Regions from separate parts of the Pseudomonas sp. SA233 genome, predicted to be linked through region 2. Evidence: predicted binding sites of a transcription regulator. Region 2 holds the regulator's gene; the other holds the start of a gene.
The links. Region 2 encodes sigma-54, which starts transcription at its own class of promoters, with help from an activator protein. Its sites were predicted from a motif close to ANTGGCATNNANNTTGCTNT; they were not measured.
Positions count from the first base shown of each region.

Region 1: a site for sigma-54 is predicted at 1,731-1,750, ahead of M1D87_RS08210 (CmpA/NrtA family ABC transporter substrate-binding protein). Genes of this name have one in related genera too.

Region 1 is NZ_CP096449.1:1,762,979-1,770,282, reverse strand. Features, by position in the region: gene rmf (ribosome modulation factor) at 311-526, shown strand; gene M1D87_RS08215 (quinone-dependent dihydroorotate dehydrogenase) at 621-1,646, opposite strand; gene M1D87_RS08210 (CmpA/NrtA family ABC transporter substrate-binding protein) at 1,791-3,005, shown strand; gene M1D87_RS08205 (ANTAR domain-containing response regulator) at 3,018-3,593, shown strand; gene M1D87_RS08200 (nitrate/nitrite transporter) at 3,903-5,114, shown strand; gene M1D87_RS08195 (bifunctional protein-serine/threonine kinase/phosphatase) at 5,124-6,794, shown strand; gene cobA (uroporphyrinogen-III C-methyltransferase) at 6,822-7,304, shown strand, end outside.
Region 2 is NZ_CP096449.1:1,067,057-1,074,360, forward strand. Features, by position in the region: gene ptsN (PTS IIA-like nitrogen regulatory protein PtsN) at 1-365, opposite strand, end outside; gene hpf (ribosome hibernation-promoting factor, HPF/YfiA family) at 378-686, opposite strand; gene M1D87_RS04960 (RNA polymerase factor sigma-54) at 766-2,259, opposite strand; gene lptB (LPS export ABC transporter ATP-binding protein) at 2,435-3,160, opposite strand; gene lptA (lipopolysaccharide transport periplasmic protein LptA) at 3,161-3,685, opposite strand; gene lptC (LPS export ABC transporter periplasmic protein LptC) at 3,672-4,244, opposite strand; gene M1D87_RS04980 (KdsC family phosphatase) at 4,253-4,777, opposite strand; gene M1D87_RS04985 (KpsF/GutQ family sugar-phosphate isomerase) at 4,790-5,764, opposite strand; gene M1D87_RS04990 (ATP-binding cassette domain-containing protein) at 6,013-6,822, shown strand; gene mlaE (lipid asymmetry maintenance ABC transporter permease subunit MlaE) at 6,822-7,304, shown strand, end outside.

The DNA.
Region 1 (7,304 bases), 700 kb from region 2:
CATCCGCAAGCAACGCTGGCGAAATGACGTCAATGATCGGCAAACCCTGATCATAGCGGGCTCAACGCTAAACAAGGTTGAGTCGCATTTATTTACTTATCCCCTCACCCTTGGAAAGGTTACGTGCTTATGACAAATCGATCATTCACACCGTGACTCGCATTCGATAGAACTGGTCTCAGGCCGCTTCGCAACGAGGTGGCACTTTCAGCTCGCCACGCCGGCAGCGAGCGCACACCGGCAGAAAGACTCTGCCCGGCCTCGGAGAGGCCGACGGGACATTACAGTCAACAAGTGAGGGCAACACCCTATGAGAAGACTTAAGCGTGATCCGTTGGAAAGAGCATATTCACGTGGCTACCAATACGGGGTCACCGGCAAATCCCGCGAACTTTGCCCCTTCAATCTTCCTTCTGTTCGCCAAGCCTGGATCAACGGCTGGCGTGAAGGTCGCGGTGATAACTGGGACGGAATGACTGGCACCGCTGGCATCCATAGACTCAACGAAAATCACGCCGTTGGCTGAACGAGGACACTGAATTCGATTCACCATGCACGCCCTATCCGGGCGGCGGGCGAAGGCCCAGGGGCCCCTTGATGGGGCCCTTTTTTATTGCCGATCAAACCCGTGGCATTGCCGCGATAGCGTCCACCGCCTCGCGAATCAGCGCCGGCCCTTTATAGATGAAGCCGGAGTAGATCTGCACCAGGCTCGCCCCGGCAGCGATCTTCTCGGCGGCATGGCGGCCTTCGGTAATGCCGCCAGCGGCAATGATCGGCAGCTTGCCGCCCAGCTCGCCCGCCAGCACCTTGACGATATGGGTGCTCTTTTCCAGCACCGGCGCACCCGACAGGCCACCCGCCTCGTCACCGTACGGCAGGCCTTCGACACCTTCACGCCCCAGCGTGGTGTTGGTGGCGATCACCGCATCCATGCCCGACTCCATCAGCGCGGCGGCCACCAGGGCGGTTTCTTCGTCGCTCATGTCCGGGGCAATCTTGATTGCCAGAGGTACGCGCTTGCCATGCGTGCCGGCCAGTTGCTCGCGGCGCACGGCCAGGGCATCGAGCAGCTGCTTGAGCGAATCGCCGAACTGCAGGCTGCGCAGGCCCGGGGTGTTGGGCGAACTGACGTTGACCGTGATGTAACTGGCCTCGGTGTACACCTTGTCCAGGCAGATCAGGTAGTCATCGACGGCACGCTCCACCGGGGTGTCGAAATTCTTGCCGATGTTGATGCCCAGCACACCGTTGTAACGCGCAGCCCGTACCCGGCCGAGCAGGTGATCAACGCCCAGGTTGTTGAAGCCCATGCGGTTGATGATGGCCGTTGCCTCCGGCAGGCGGAACAGCCGTGGCTTGGGGTTGCCCGGCTGCGGGCGCGGGGTGACGGTGCCGATTTCGACGAAGCCGAAGCCCAGCTGGGCGAAACCGTCGATGGCCGCACCGTTCTTGTCCAGGCCGGCCGCCAGGCCCACCGGGTTGGCGAAGTTCAAGCCCATGACCGTAACCGGCAAAGCCGCCGGCTGCTTGCACAGCATGCCGTTGAGGCCGAGACGGCCACCGGCACCGATCAGGTCCAGGGACAGGTCATGGGAGGTTTCCGGGGAAAGCTTGAACAGCAGCTGGCGGGCCAGGGTATACATGGGCGGGCAAGGCTCGGGGTGAATGAGGGGGCGATTATAGCCAGCGTGGGGCCGGCATGACAGCAAATCGTGGGGCTGCTGTCAGATGGCACATCGGTTGCACCGGAAAAGCCCACAGCCTTATCAGTACGGGCGAGGACCCTTGTGAACACTGCACCCCGAGCAACGCCCCTGGCCTGGGTCAACGGCAGCGACGCGCCGGAAAAGCCCAGCCTGAACATCGGCTACATGGCCCTGACCGACTGCGCCTCGGTGGTAGTCGCCGCCACCCAGGGCTTCGCCCAGCAGCACGGCCTTACCCTCAACCTCAAGCGCCAAGGCTCCTGGGCCGGGCTGCGCGACAAGCTGGTCAGCGGCGAACTGGATGCGGCGCACTGCCTGTATGGCCTGGTGTACGCCGTGCACCTGGGCATCGGCGGTGTACCGGCCAGCGCCATGGCCGTGCTCATGGGGCTGAACCAGAACGCCCAGGCCATAAACCTGTCCCCGGCCCTGCAGCGCAAAGGCGTGACCAACCCTGAAGCACTGGCGCGCCTGGTGCACCAGCATGGCGCACGCCTCACCTTCGCCCAAACCTTCCCCACCGGTACCCACGCCATGTGGCTGTATTACTGGCTGGCCAGCCAGGGCATCCACCCATTGCGCGACGTCGACAGCGTGGTGGTACCACCGGCGCAAATGGCTGCGCATATCCAGGCCGGGCGCATCGACGGTTTCTGCGTGGGCGAACCCTGGGCTGCCGATGCAGTGGCCACGGGCCAGGGCTTCACCCTGGCCACCAGCCAGTCGATCTGGCCGGACCACCCGGAAAAGGTCCTGGCCTGCGCCCGCGCCTTTGCCGAGCAATACCCCAACAGCGCCCGCGCGCTGATCAAGGCGGTACTCGCCGCCAGCCGCTTCATCGAGCAAAGCCCGGAAAACCGCCGCAGCACCGCGCAACTGCTCAGCAGCAGCGCCTACCTGGACACTCCGCTGGCAAGTATCGAGCCGCGACTGCTCGGCAGCTACCACGATGGCCTGGGCAACCACTGGCAAGACCCGCACGCCCTGCGCCTGCACGATCACGGCCGGGCCAACCTGCCGTACCTGTCCGACGGCATGTGGTTCATGACCCAGTTCCGCCGCTGGGGCTTGCTGCGCGATGACCCCGACTACCTCGGCGTGGCCCGCCAGGTCCAGCAGCTGGCACTGTATGGCGAGGCGGCCCAAAGCCTAGGCGTGGCCTGCCCCGAGCAGCCGATGCGCAGCAGCCTGCTGATCGATGGCAGCCGCTGGGACGGCAGCGACCCCTACGGCTATGCCCGCAGCTTCAGCCTGCATGCCCTGGGCGACCTGCCCGATGCCCGTGTCGGCGCGTGAGGGGGACCATTCATGTTGCGCATCCTGCTGATCGACGACACCCAGAGCAAACTCGGCCGCCTCAAGGCGGCCTTGAGCGAGGCCGGCTTCGAGGTCATCGAAGCCCCAGGCCTGACCATCGACCTGCCCGCCTGCGTCGAAACGGTGCGACCGGACGTGGTGCTTATCGATACCGACTCACCGGACCGCGATGTGATGGAACAGGTGGTCCTGGTCAGCCGTGACCAGCCACGGCCAATCGTGCTGTTCACCGACGAGCATGATCCCGGGGTGATGCGCCAGGCGATCCAGGCAGGGGTCAGCGCCTACATCGTCGAAGGCATTCATGCCGCGCGGCTGCAACCGATCCTGGATGTGGCCATGGCCCGCTTCGAAAGTGACCAGGCGCTGAAGGCGCAGCTGCTCGCACGGGACCAGCAACTGGCTGAACGCAAGCGCATCGAGCAGGCCAAGGGTTTGCTGATGAAGATGAAGGACTGTAACGAAGAACAGGCCTACACCCTGATGCGCCGCCAGGCCATGAGCCGGCAGCAGAAGCTGATCCAGGTGGCCGAGCAGATCATTGCCATGCACGAGATGCTGGGCTAGCAACCTGCTTCACGCGGTCCCCTGTAGGAGCGGCCTTGTGTCGCGATGGGCTGCGCAGCAGCCCCGGTAATCTCTGCCGCGAAGCTGAGATCCTGGGGCTGCTGCGCAGCCCATCGCGACACAAGGCCGCTCCTACAAGGGGACTGCAACTTCTCAGAGTTGGCCCATCTCTTGCTGAACAAATATCACCGGTAGCCAACGGCGGTTGCCCCACTTAATCCCCGACAAAGACGTCGCTCTCCCCTCCACGCACGTGGAGCGGGTAGCGGCGTCTTTTTCGTTCCGTTGCATTGCCGAGTGAGGTGTTCGATGAGTACCAGCTTCTGGAAATCCGGGCATGTGCCCACGCTGTTCGCCGCGTTCCTGTACTTCGACCTCAGCTTCATGGTCTGGTACCTGCTTGGCCCATTGGCGGTGCAGATTGCCGCCGATCTGCAGCTGAGTGCACAACAACGGGGCCTGATGGTGGCCACGCCGATCCTGGCCGGGGCGATCCTGCGCTTCGCCATGGGCGTGCTGGTTGACCGCCTGTCACCCAAGACCGCGGGGCTGATCGGCCAAGTGGTGGTCATCGTCGCCCTCGCCGCTGCCTGGCACCTGGGCGTGCACAGCTATGAACAAGCGCTGCTGCTGGGCGTGTTCCTCGGCTTTGCCGGCGCTTCGTTCGCTGTGTCACTGCCGCTGGCCTCGCAATGGTACCCGCCACAGCACCAAGGCAAAGCCATGGGCATTGCAGGTGCCGGCAACTCCGGCACAGTGTTCGCCGCCCTGCTGGCCCCCGCGCTGGCTGCGGGCTTTGGCTGGAACAACGTGTTCGGCTTCGCACTGATCCCGCTGTCGCTGGCGCTGTTGGTGTTCGCCCTGCTGGCACGCAATGCTCCGCAGCGGCCCAAGCCAAAAGCCATGGCCGATTACCTCAAGGCCCTGGGCGACCGTGACAGCTGGTGGTTCATGTTCTTCTACAGCGTCACCTTCGGCGGCTTCATCGGCCTGGCCAGCGCCCTGCCCGGCTATTTCAGTGACCAGTATGGCCTGAGCCCGGTCACCGCTGGCTACTACACCGCTGCCTGCGTGTTCGCCGGCAGCCTGATGCGCCCACTTGGCGGCGCCTTGGCTGACCGCTTCGGCGGCATCCGCACCCTGCTGGGCATGTATAGCGTGGCGGCCATCTGCATCGCCGCAGTCGGCTTCAACCTGCCTAGCGCCGCCGCCGCACTGGCCCTGTTCGTCAGCGCCATGCTCGGCCTGGGAGCCGGCAATGGCGCGGTGTTCCAACTGGTACCGCAACGCTTCCGCCAGGAGATCGGCGTGATGACCGGGCTGATCGGCATGGCCGGCGGCATCGGGGGCTTCCTGCTGGCCGCCGGGCTTGGCACCATCAAGCAGCACACCGGTGACTACCAGCTGGGGCTGTGGCTGTTCGCCAGCCTGGGCTTGCTGGCCTGGTTCGGCCTGCACGGCGTGAAACAGCGCTGGCGCACCACCTGGGGCTCGGCTGCGGTTACCGCGGCACGGGTCTGAGGCACAGCCATGAGCCTGCAACTGAACTTTGCCCAGGCCAGCGCCACCGGGCCGCGCGAGGAAAACCAGGACGCCCTGCGCCTGGTTACCCCGGCGCCGGAGCTGGCCGCCAGCAAAGGCTACCTGTTCGCCCTCGCCGACGGCGTCAGCCAATGTGCCGATGGCGGCCTGGCAGCCCGTGCCAGCCTGCAGGCGCTGGCCCTGGACTATTACGCCACCCCCGCGACCTGGAGCGTGGCCCAGGCACTGGACCGCCTGCTGCTGGCGCAAAACCGCTGGCTGCGCGCCCAAGGCAGTGGCCAGCCACTGCTGACCACCCTCAGCGCGCTGGTGCTGCGCGGCCGACGCTTTACCCTGGCCCACGTGGGTGACTGTCGCGTGTACCGCTGGCACGCCGGGCGCCTGCAATGCCTGAGCGAAGACCATGTATGGGACCAGCCCGGCATGCAGCATGTGCTGAAGCGCGCGCTGGGCCTGGACCAGCACCTGCTGGTGGATTATCTGGAAGGTGAGCTGCAGCCGGGCGAGAGTTTCCTGTTGTTGAGCGATGGCGTATGGGCCAGCCTGGGCGACCAGCACATCCAGGCGGTGCTGCGCGAGCAACCCGACCTGCAACTGGCCGTCGATACCCTGGTCGCCAGCGCGCACCTGAACGGTAGCCAGGACAACGCCAGTGCCTTGCTGGTGCAGGTCGAGCAATTGGGCACTGCCAACCTGGGCGACACCCTGGCGCAACTGCAGCAATGGCCGGTGCCCGGCCCATTGCGTGAAGGCCAGGTAATCGATGGCTGGCAAGCCGAAAAGCTGCTTTCGCAAAGCCGCCAGTCGCTGCTGTACCGGGTGCGCGATAGTCAGGGCCGAGCCTGGCTGCTGAAGACACTGCCACCCGCGCGCGAGCAGGAGCCCGGCGCGGCGCAAGGGCTGTTGCTGGAGGAATGGTTCCTGCGCCGGGTCGCTGGCCGGCACTTTCCCGAGCTGCACACCGCCAGCCAGCGCCAGCACCTGTACTACGTGATGCGCGAATACCCCGGCCAGAGCCTGGCGGCGCTGCTGGCCGAGCATGGCCCGCTGCCCATGCCGCAGTGGCTGGAGCTGGCCCGGCAACTGCTGCAGGCGGTCGGCGTATTGCACCGGCGCAACCTGCTGCACCGCGACATCAAGCCAGAGAACCTGCACCTGGGCAGCGATGGGCAGCTGCGCCTGCTGGACTTCGGCCTGGCCTACTGCCCGGGCTTGTCCGAAGACCCGCTGCACGAGTTGCCGGGCACACCGTCATACATTGCCCCGGAAGCGTTCGACGGCCAACCGCCCAGCCCACGCCAGGACCTGTATGCCGTGGGTGTGACGTTGTATCACCTGCTGACCGGGCATTACCCCTACGGCGAGGTGGAGGCCTTCCAGCGCCCACGCTTCGGCCAGCCGGTCAACGCCGCGCGCTACCGCCCTGACCTGCCGGAATGGCTGCAGCACAACCTGCAGCAGGCACTGGCAGCCGACCCGGCGCAGCGCTTCGAAACCGCCGAACACTGGCTACTGCTGCTCGAACGTGGCGACCGCCAGGAGCTGCCCACCCGGCCACGGCCGTTGCTGGAGCGCGAACCGTTGAAGGTCTGGCGCACCCTGGCCCTGCTGTCCTTGCTGTTCAACCTGATTTTGCTGCTCACCCTGCTCAAGGGCTGAACGCACCTTGCCGATGAGGAAACCCTGATGAATGCGAAAGTCTGGCTGGTTGGTGCTGGTCCTGGTGATCCGGAGCTGCTCACCCTCAAGGCTGTACGCGCCTTGCGGCAAGCCGCTGTGGTGATGATCGACGACCTGGTCAACCCGGCGGTGCTGGAGCACTGCCCACAGGCCCGTGTGATTGCCGTGGGCAAGCGCGGCGGCTGCCGCTCCACGCCGCAGGCGTTCATCCAGCGCCTGATGCTGCGCCATGCGCGGCAAGGGCGCTGCGTGGTCCGGCTCAAGGGCGGCGACCCGTGCATCTTCGGCCGCGGCGGTGAAGAGGCGCTGTGGTTGCAGGGGCATGGTATCGAGGTGGAAGTGGTCAACGGCATCACCGCCGGCCTGGCTGGCGCCACGCAATGCGGGATTTCCCTGACCTCACGGGGTGTGAGCCGGGGCGTGACGCTGGTCACGGCCCATACCCAGGACGACAGCGAACTTAACTGGGCGGCCTTGGCCCAGGGCGGG
Region 2 (7,304 bases):
GCAATCTGGCGCAGCAATTCCAGATGGGCATCGGTGGCGGCTTCTGGCACCAGCAGGACGAACAGCAGGTCCACCGGCGCGCCATCGATGGCGTCGTAGTCGATAGGCGCTTCCAGGTGCAGCAGGGCGCTGACCGGAGCGGAACATCCTTCAAGCCGGCAGTGCGGGATGGCGATGCCGTTGCCGAAACCGGTCGAACCGAGTTTTTCCCGGGCGACCAGTTTTTCGAAGACGTCTTGCATCTCCAGTTCGGGCACTTGTTCGGCGATGACGGTGGCGACCTTTTCCAGGGCGCGCTTCTTGCTGCCGCCCGGCACGTTCACGAGGGAACGGCCGGGGGTCAGGATGGTTTCAAGTCGGATCATGGATGAGGGGGATCAGCGGGCAGCTGCACCTTGCAGCAGGCTTTGCTGTTTTTCCTTGTGTTTTTTCAGTTGGCGGTCGAGCTTGTCGGCCAAGGCGTCGATCGCTGCATACATGTCTTCGTGTTCGGCGTTGGCAACCACTTCGCCGCCGGGAATCTGCAAGGTCGCCTCGACCTTCTGCTGCAGCTTCTCGACTTTCATGATGACCTGCACGTTGGTGATCTTGTCGAAGTGACTTTCCACGCGAGCGAGCTTTTCAAGCACATAATCGCGCAGTGGCTGGGTGACTTCTACATGCTGTCCACTGATATTGACTTGCATACAGCTTCTCCTTTGTTGCCCGTGCATAAAGAGGCAGGTCTTGCACCTGCCCCACAAACGCTGTGGCACATCTCAGGGGCTACATCAGTCGCTTGCGCTCGCTCGACGGTGCGATGCCGAGGGACTCGCGGTACTTGGCGACGGTGCGACGGGCTACCTGGATGCCTTGTGCCTCCAGTAAACCAGCGATCTTGCTGTCACTCAATGGCTTTTTCTGATTTTCCGCCGCAACCAGTTTCTTGATGATCGCGCGGATAGCCGTAGACGAGCATTCTCCGCCTTCGGAGGTGCTGACGTGGCTGGAGAAAAAGTATTTCAGTTCGTAGATGCCACGCGGGGTGTGCATGTATTTCTGCGTGGTTACCCGCGAAATGGTCGACTCGTGCATGCCCACCGCTTCGGCGATGTCATGCAGCACCAAGGGCTTCATCGCTTCGTCGCCGTGGTCGAGGAAGCCGCGTTGATGCTCGACGATCTGCGTGGCCACCTTCATCAGGGTTTCGTTGCGGCTTTGCAGGCTCTTGATGAACCAGCGCGCTTCCTGCAGCTGGTTGCGCATGAAGGTGTTGTCGGCACTGGTGTCGGCCCGGCGCACAAAGCCAGCGTACTGCGGGTTTACGCGCAGCCGCGGAATGGCCTCCTGGTTCAGCTCCACCAGCCAGCGGTCGCTGTCCTTGCGTACGATGACGTCGGGCACCACGTACTCAGGCTCGCTGGACTCGATCTGCGAGCCGGGGCGCGGGTTGAGGCTTTGTACCAGCTCGATGACCTGGCGCAGCTCGTCTTCCTTGATTTTCATGCGACGCATCAGCTGGCTGTAGTCGCGGCTGCCGAGCAGGTCGATGAAGTCGGTGACCAGGCGCTTGGCTTCCGCCATCCACGGGGTGCTGGCGGGCAGCTGGCGCAATTGCAGCAACAGGCATTCGCCAAGGGTGCGGGCGGCAACGCCTGCTGGCTCGAACTGCTGGATGCGGTGCAGTACCGCTTCGACCTCGTCCAGCTCGATATCCAGCTCCGGATCGAAACCGGCGCAGATCTCCTCGAGGGTGTCTTCCAGGTAGCCCTGGCCGTTGATGCTGTCGATCAGGGTGACGGCGATCAGGCGGTCGGTGTCGGACATCGGAGCCAGGTTCAGTTGCCACAGCAGGTGGCTTTGCAGGCTTTCGCCGGCCGATGTGCGGGTGGTGAAGTCCCACTCGTCGTCGTCGTTGCTCGGCAAGCTGCTGGCACTGGTCTGGTAGATGTCTTCCCAGGCGGTGTCGACCGGCAGTTCGTTGGGGATGCGCTCGCTCCATTCACCGTCTTCCAGGGTGTCGGCACTGGTCGTGCTTTCCTGGAAGCTGTTGTCCTGGACTTCAGCGGCCGGCTTGTTCTCGGCGTTGTCCGCCATCGGGTCGCTGTTGTCGAAGTCGTCGCCGTCTTCCTGACGTTCGAGCATCGGGTTCGACTCCAGCGCTTCCTGGATTTCCTGTTGGAGGTCCAGGGTGGAGAGCTGGAGCAGGCGGATGGCCTGTTGCAACTGCGGTGTCATCGTCAGTTGCTGGCCCATTTTTAGGACGAGCGATGGTTTCATGGCTGGGGCTTAATACCTTGTTCGCCGGCGCGCATGCGCCATCCACTACACGAGGGCGCCGGGGCGCCAGATCAAGCAAGTTTTATGCCTTAAATTGTAGCGTTTGCCTAGAGTACCGTAACACTTTACCCCAGGTTCCAGGGCTATTTGCCAGTACTCCAGGCGCGTGCCGGGCTCAGAGCCGGAACTCGTGGCCCAGGTAAACTTCTTTGACCAGGTCGTTGGCCAGGATGGTTTCGGCGTCGCCTTCGGCGATCAGCCGGCCATCATTGACGATATAGGCGGTTTCGCAGATATCCAGGGTCTCACGCACGTTGTGGTCGGTGATCAGTACACCGATGCCCTTGGCCTTGAGGTGATGGATGATCTGCTTGATGTCGCCGACCGAAATCGGGTCGACACCGGCAAACGGTTCGTCCAGCAAGATGAACTTGGGTGCGGTCGCCAGCGCGCGGGCAATTTCCACGCGGCGGCGCTCACCACCGGACAGGCTCATGCCGAGGTTGTCGCGAATGTGGCTGATGTGGAATTCCTGCAGCAGGCTTTCCAGCTCTTTGCGCCGGCCGTCGCGGTCGAGGTCCTTGCGGGTCTCGAGGATGGCCATGATGTTGTCGGCCACCGACAGCTTGCGGAAGATCGAGGCTTCCTGCGGCAGATAGCCGATGCCCGCGCGGGCGCGACCGTGCATGGGCTGGTGGCTGACATCGAGGTTGTCGATCAGCACGCGCCCCTGATCGGCCTGGACCAGGCCGACGATCATGTAGAAGCAGGTGGTCTTGCCGGCGCCGTTGGGGCCGAGCAGGCCGACGATCTGGCCGCTGTCGATAGACAGGCTGACGTCGCGTACGACTTGCCGCCCCTTGTAGCTCTTGGCCAGGTGCTGGGCTTTGAGGGTTGCCATTTACTCGGCCTTCTTCTTGGGCTGGATCACCATGTCGATACGCTGACGCGGCGAGGTCACGTTGCCACCACGACCGGCGGTCGCCACCTGGGTCTGGGTGTTGTAGACGATCTTCTCGCCTTCGGTGGTGTTGCCTTCGTTCTCGACCTTGGCGCGGTCGGTGAGGATCACCATGTCCTTCTGCGACTGGTACTGGATGGTCACCGCCCAGCCTTTCATCTTGTCCGGCTTGGCTGCGCTCTGCTGCTGCTCGAAGTAGGCCAGGTTGCCCACCGAGGTCACCACGTCGATGTCGCCGGAGGCGGAACGGGTGATGGTCACGGTGTTGCCTTTGATCATCATCGAACCCTGGGTGATGATCACGTCGCCGGTGTAGGTGGCCACGCCCTGCTTGTCGTCCAGGTGGGCGTTGTCGGCCTGGATGCGGATAGGCTGGTCACGGTCATTCGGCAGGGCGAGGGCGCTCGCGCTTCCCAGTGCTGCGCTCAGGCTGAGCAAAAGGGGGAGGGTTTTAACGAGCCTCATACTGTCCTCTTACGTTAGAGAGCAAGTCCATCTTGCCTTCTTTCAAATACGCTTTCATTCCTTTGCCCGTAGTTGTGCCACCGGCGCCGTCGATTCTAACGGCTTGCTCGGTCTGCGCATATTGCTTCTGCGGGAACACGGTCATGCGTGAGCTGGTAATGATCATTTCGCGCTGCTTTTCGTCGGTGCGGGCGACCCGTACGTTGTCGATCAGTTCGACTTCGCTGCCGTCCGGGTTGACCTCGGCGCGGGTGCTCTGTACGTGCCACGGGTATTCGGTACCGCGGTACAGGTGCAGGTCCGGCGTGGTCAGCAGGGTGATTTCGCTGGCTTTCAGGTGTTCGACCTTGTCAGCGGTCATTTCATACTGCAGCTTGCCGTCGGGCAGGAACTGCACGCTGTGGGCGTTGACTGCGTAGTAGTCGATGGCGCTTTCGTCGACCTGGGCCACAGGCTTGTCGAGGAAGCTTTCCGGGCTGACATTCCAGTAGCCGATCGCCACCAGCAGGGCGGCGATTACCGCGAGCAGCGCAATGTTGCGGGCTTTCTTGCTGAACATGGGCAGCCTTACAGGTAGTTGGCGTTGGCAGCGTCCAGGGTGCCCTGGGCCTGCATGATCAGTTCGCAGAATTCACGGGCCGCGCCTTCGCCGCCACGTGCCTGGGTCACGCCATGGGCGTGCTGGCGAACGAACGGCGCGGCGTTGGCCACCGCCATGCCCAGTGCGACCCGGCGGATCACCGGCAGGTCGGGCAGGTCGTCGCCAAGGTAGGCCACTTGAGCATAGCTCAGGCCCAGTTCGGCGAGCAGGCCGTCCAGCACCACCAGTTTGTCCTCGCGGCCCTGGTACAGGTGCGGGATGCCGAGGTTCTTCGCCCGGCGCTCGACCACCGGGGTCTTGCGCCCGCTGATGATCGCGGTGGTCACGCCCGAGGCCATGAGCATCTTGATGCCCTGGCCGTCGAGGGTGTTGAAGGTCTTGAACTCGCTGCCGTCCTCGAGGAAGTACAGGCGCCCGTCGGTGAGCACGCCGTCCACGTCGAACACTGCCAGCTTGATGCCTTTGCCGCGTTGCATGAGGTCCTGGTTCATTCCATTGCTCCTTTACATCACGCCGGCGCGCAGCAGGTCGTGCATGTTCAGGGCGCCGGTGGGGCGGTCCTCGCGGTCCACCACCACCAGGGCGCCGATCTTGTGGTCTTCCATGATCTTCAGGGCCTCGGCCGCGAGCATCTCGGCGCGGGCCGTCTTGCCGTGCACGGTCATGACTTGATCGATCAGGGTGGTGTGGACGTCGATGTTGCGGTCCAGGCTGCGGCGCAGGTCGCCGTCGGTGAAGATCCCGGCCAGCTTGCCGTCGGCTTCGACGATCACGGTCATGCCCAGGCCTTTGCGGGACATTTCAAGGAGTGCGTCCTTGAGCAGGGTGCCGCGGGGCACCTGGGGCAGTTCGTCGCCGGCGTGCATCACGTTCTCCACCTTGAGCAGCAGGCGGCGGCCCAGTGCACCACCCGGGTGCGAGAAGGCAAAGTCCTCGGCGGTGAAGCCGCGGGCTTCGAGCAGGGCAATGGCCAGCGCGTCGCCCAGCACCAGCGATGCGGTGGTGGAGGAGGTAGGGGCCAGGTTCAGCGGGCAGGCCTCTTGTTCGACGCGGGCGTCGAGGTTGACCTCGGCAGCCTGGGCCAGGGGCGAGTCCGGGTTGCCGGTCAGACTGATCAGCTTGATGCCCAGGCGCTTGATCAGCGGCAGCAGGGTGACGATTTCGGCAGTGCTGCCGGAATTCGACAGGGCAAGGATGACATCATCGCGGGTGATCATGCCCATGTCGCCATGGCTGGCTTCGGCCGGGTGCACGAAAAATGCCGGTGTGCCGGTGCTGGCCAGGGTGGCGGCGATCTTGTTGCCGATGTGCCCGGACTTGCCCATGCCGACCACGACGACCCGGCCCTTGCTGGCCAGGATCAGTTCGCAGGCCTTGACGAAATTGTCGTCGATGCGCGCCAGCAGGGCCTCTACGGCCTCGAGTTCCAGGCGCAGGGTGCGTTGGGCGGATTGGATCAGCTCGCTGGATTGGCTCATGTCGAAAAAGCAATGCCTGATGAAAAGGCGGCGATTATAGCTGCAATGAAAGAAACCCTCACGCTTTCGATTGCCGTGGTGAATGTCTCGCCAGCCTGTCGCAGGGCTGAACGACTCGCTAGCCGACCTTGGGGCGGCGCTGTCAGCGGTGCTATAGTTCGCCGCTATTCGGCCTGCCAGGGGCGCTTGTGCCTTCCAGGTGGAGGCCGACGTCCATTAGGACGAGGCTGCACCAGCAAGGAGTCTAGATGAGTGTGGATAGCGCCTACGCGGTCGAGTTGAAGGGGGTTACCTTCAAACGTGGTTCGCGCAGCATTTTCAGCAACGTCGACATTCGCATCCCGCGCGGCAAGGTCACCGGTATCATGGGGCCATCGGGTTGCGGCAAGACCACGTTGCTCCGCCTGATGGGCGCGCAGTTGCGCCCCTCCAGCGGTGAGGTCTGGGTTGCCGGGCAGAACCTGCCGACGTTGTCGCGCAGCGACCTGTTCGATGCCCGCAAGCAAATGGGGGTGCTGTTCCAGAGCGGCGCGCTGTTCACCGATCTCGATGTGTTCGAGAACGTCGCGTTCCCGCTGCGCGTGCACACCCAGCTGTCGGACGAGATGATCCGCGATATCGTGCTTATGAAGCTGCAGGCCGTGGGGCTGCGCGGTGCCATCGACCTGATGCCCGACGAGCTGTCCGGTGGCATGAAGCGCCGTGTGGCGTTGGCCCGTGCGATTGCCCTGGACCCGCAGATTCTCATGTACGACGAGCCGTTCGTCGGCCAGGACCCGATCGCCATGGGTGTATTGGTGCGTCTGATCCGCCTGCTCAACGATGCCTTGGGTATCACCAGCATCGTCGTTTCCCACGACCTGGCGGAAACCGCCAGCATCGCCGACTACATCTATGTCGTAGGTGATGGCCAGGTGCTGGGCCAGGGGACGCCTGACGAGCTGATGGGCTCGGATAACCCGCGCATTCGCCAGTTCATGAAGGGCGACCCGGACGGCCCGGTGCCTTTCCATTTTCCTGCGCCTGACTACCGCGCCGACCTGCTGGGAGCGCGTTGATGCGCAGAAAATCCTTACTCGAACGCGTCCGCCTGCTGGGGCGCTCGGCCATCGACGTATTGGCGGTGCTGGGGCGCTCCTGCCTGTTCCTGTTCCATGCGCTGATCGGCCGTGGCGGCATCGGCGGCGGCTTCCAGCTGCTGACCAAGCAGCTGTACTCGGTGGGCGTGCTGTCGCTGGCGATCATCGTTGTGTCCGGGGTGTTCATCGGCATGGTGCTGGCGCTGCAGGGCTTCAGCATCCTGACCAAGTACGGCTCGGAGCAGGCGGTGGGGCAGATGGTCGCCCTGACCCTGCTGCGTGAGCTCGGCCCGGTGGTGACGGCGTTGCTGTTCGCCGGCCGTGCCGGTTCGGCGCTGACCGCAGAAATCGGCAACATGAAGTCCACCGAGCAGTTGTCGAGCCTTGAAATGATCGGCGTCGACCCGCTCAAGTACATCGTCGCGCCACGCCTGTGGGCCGGTTTCATCTCGCTGCCGTTG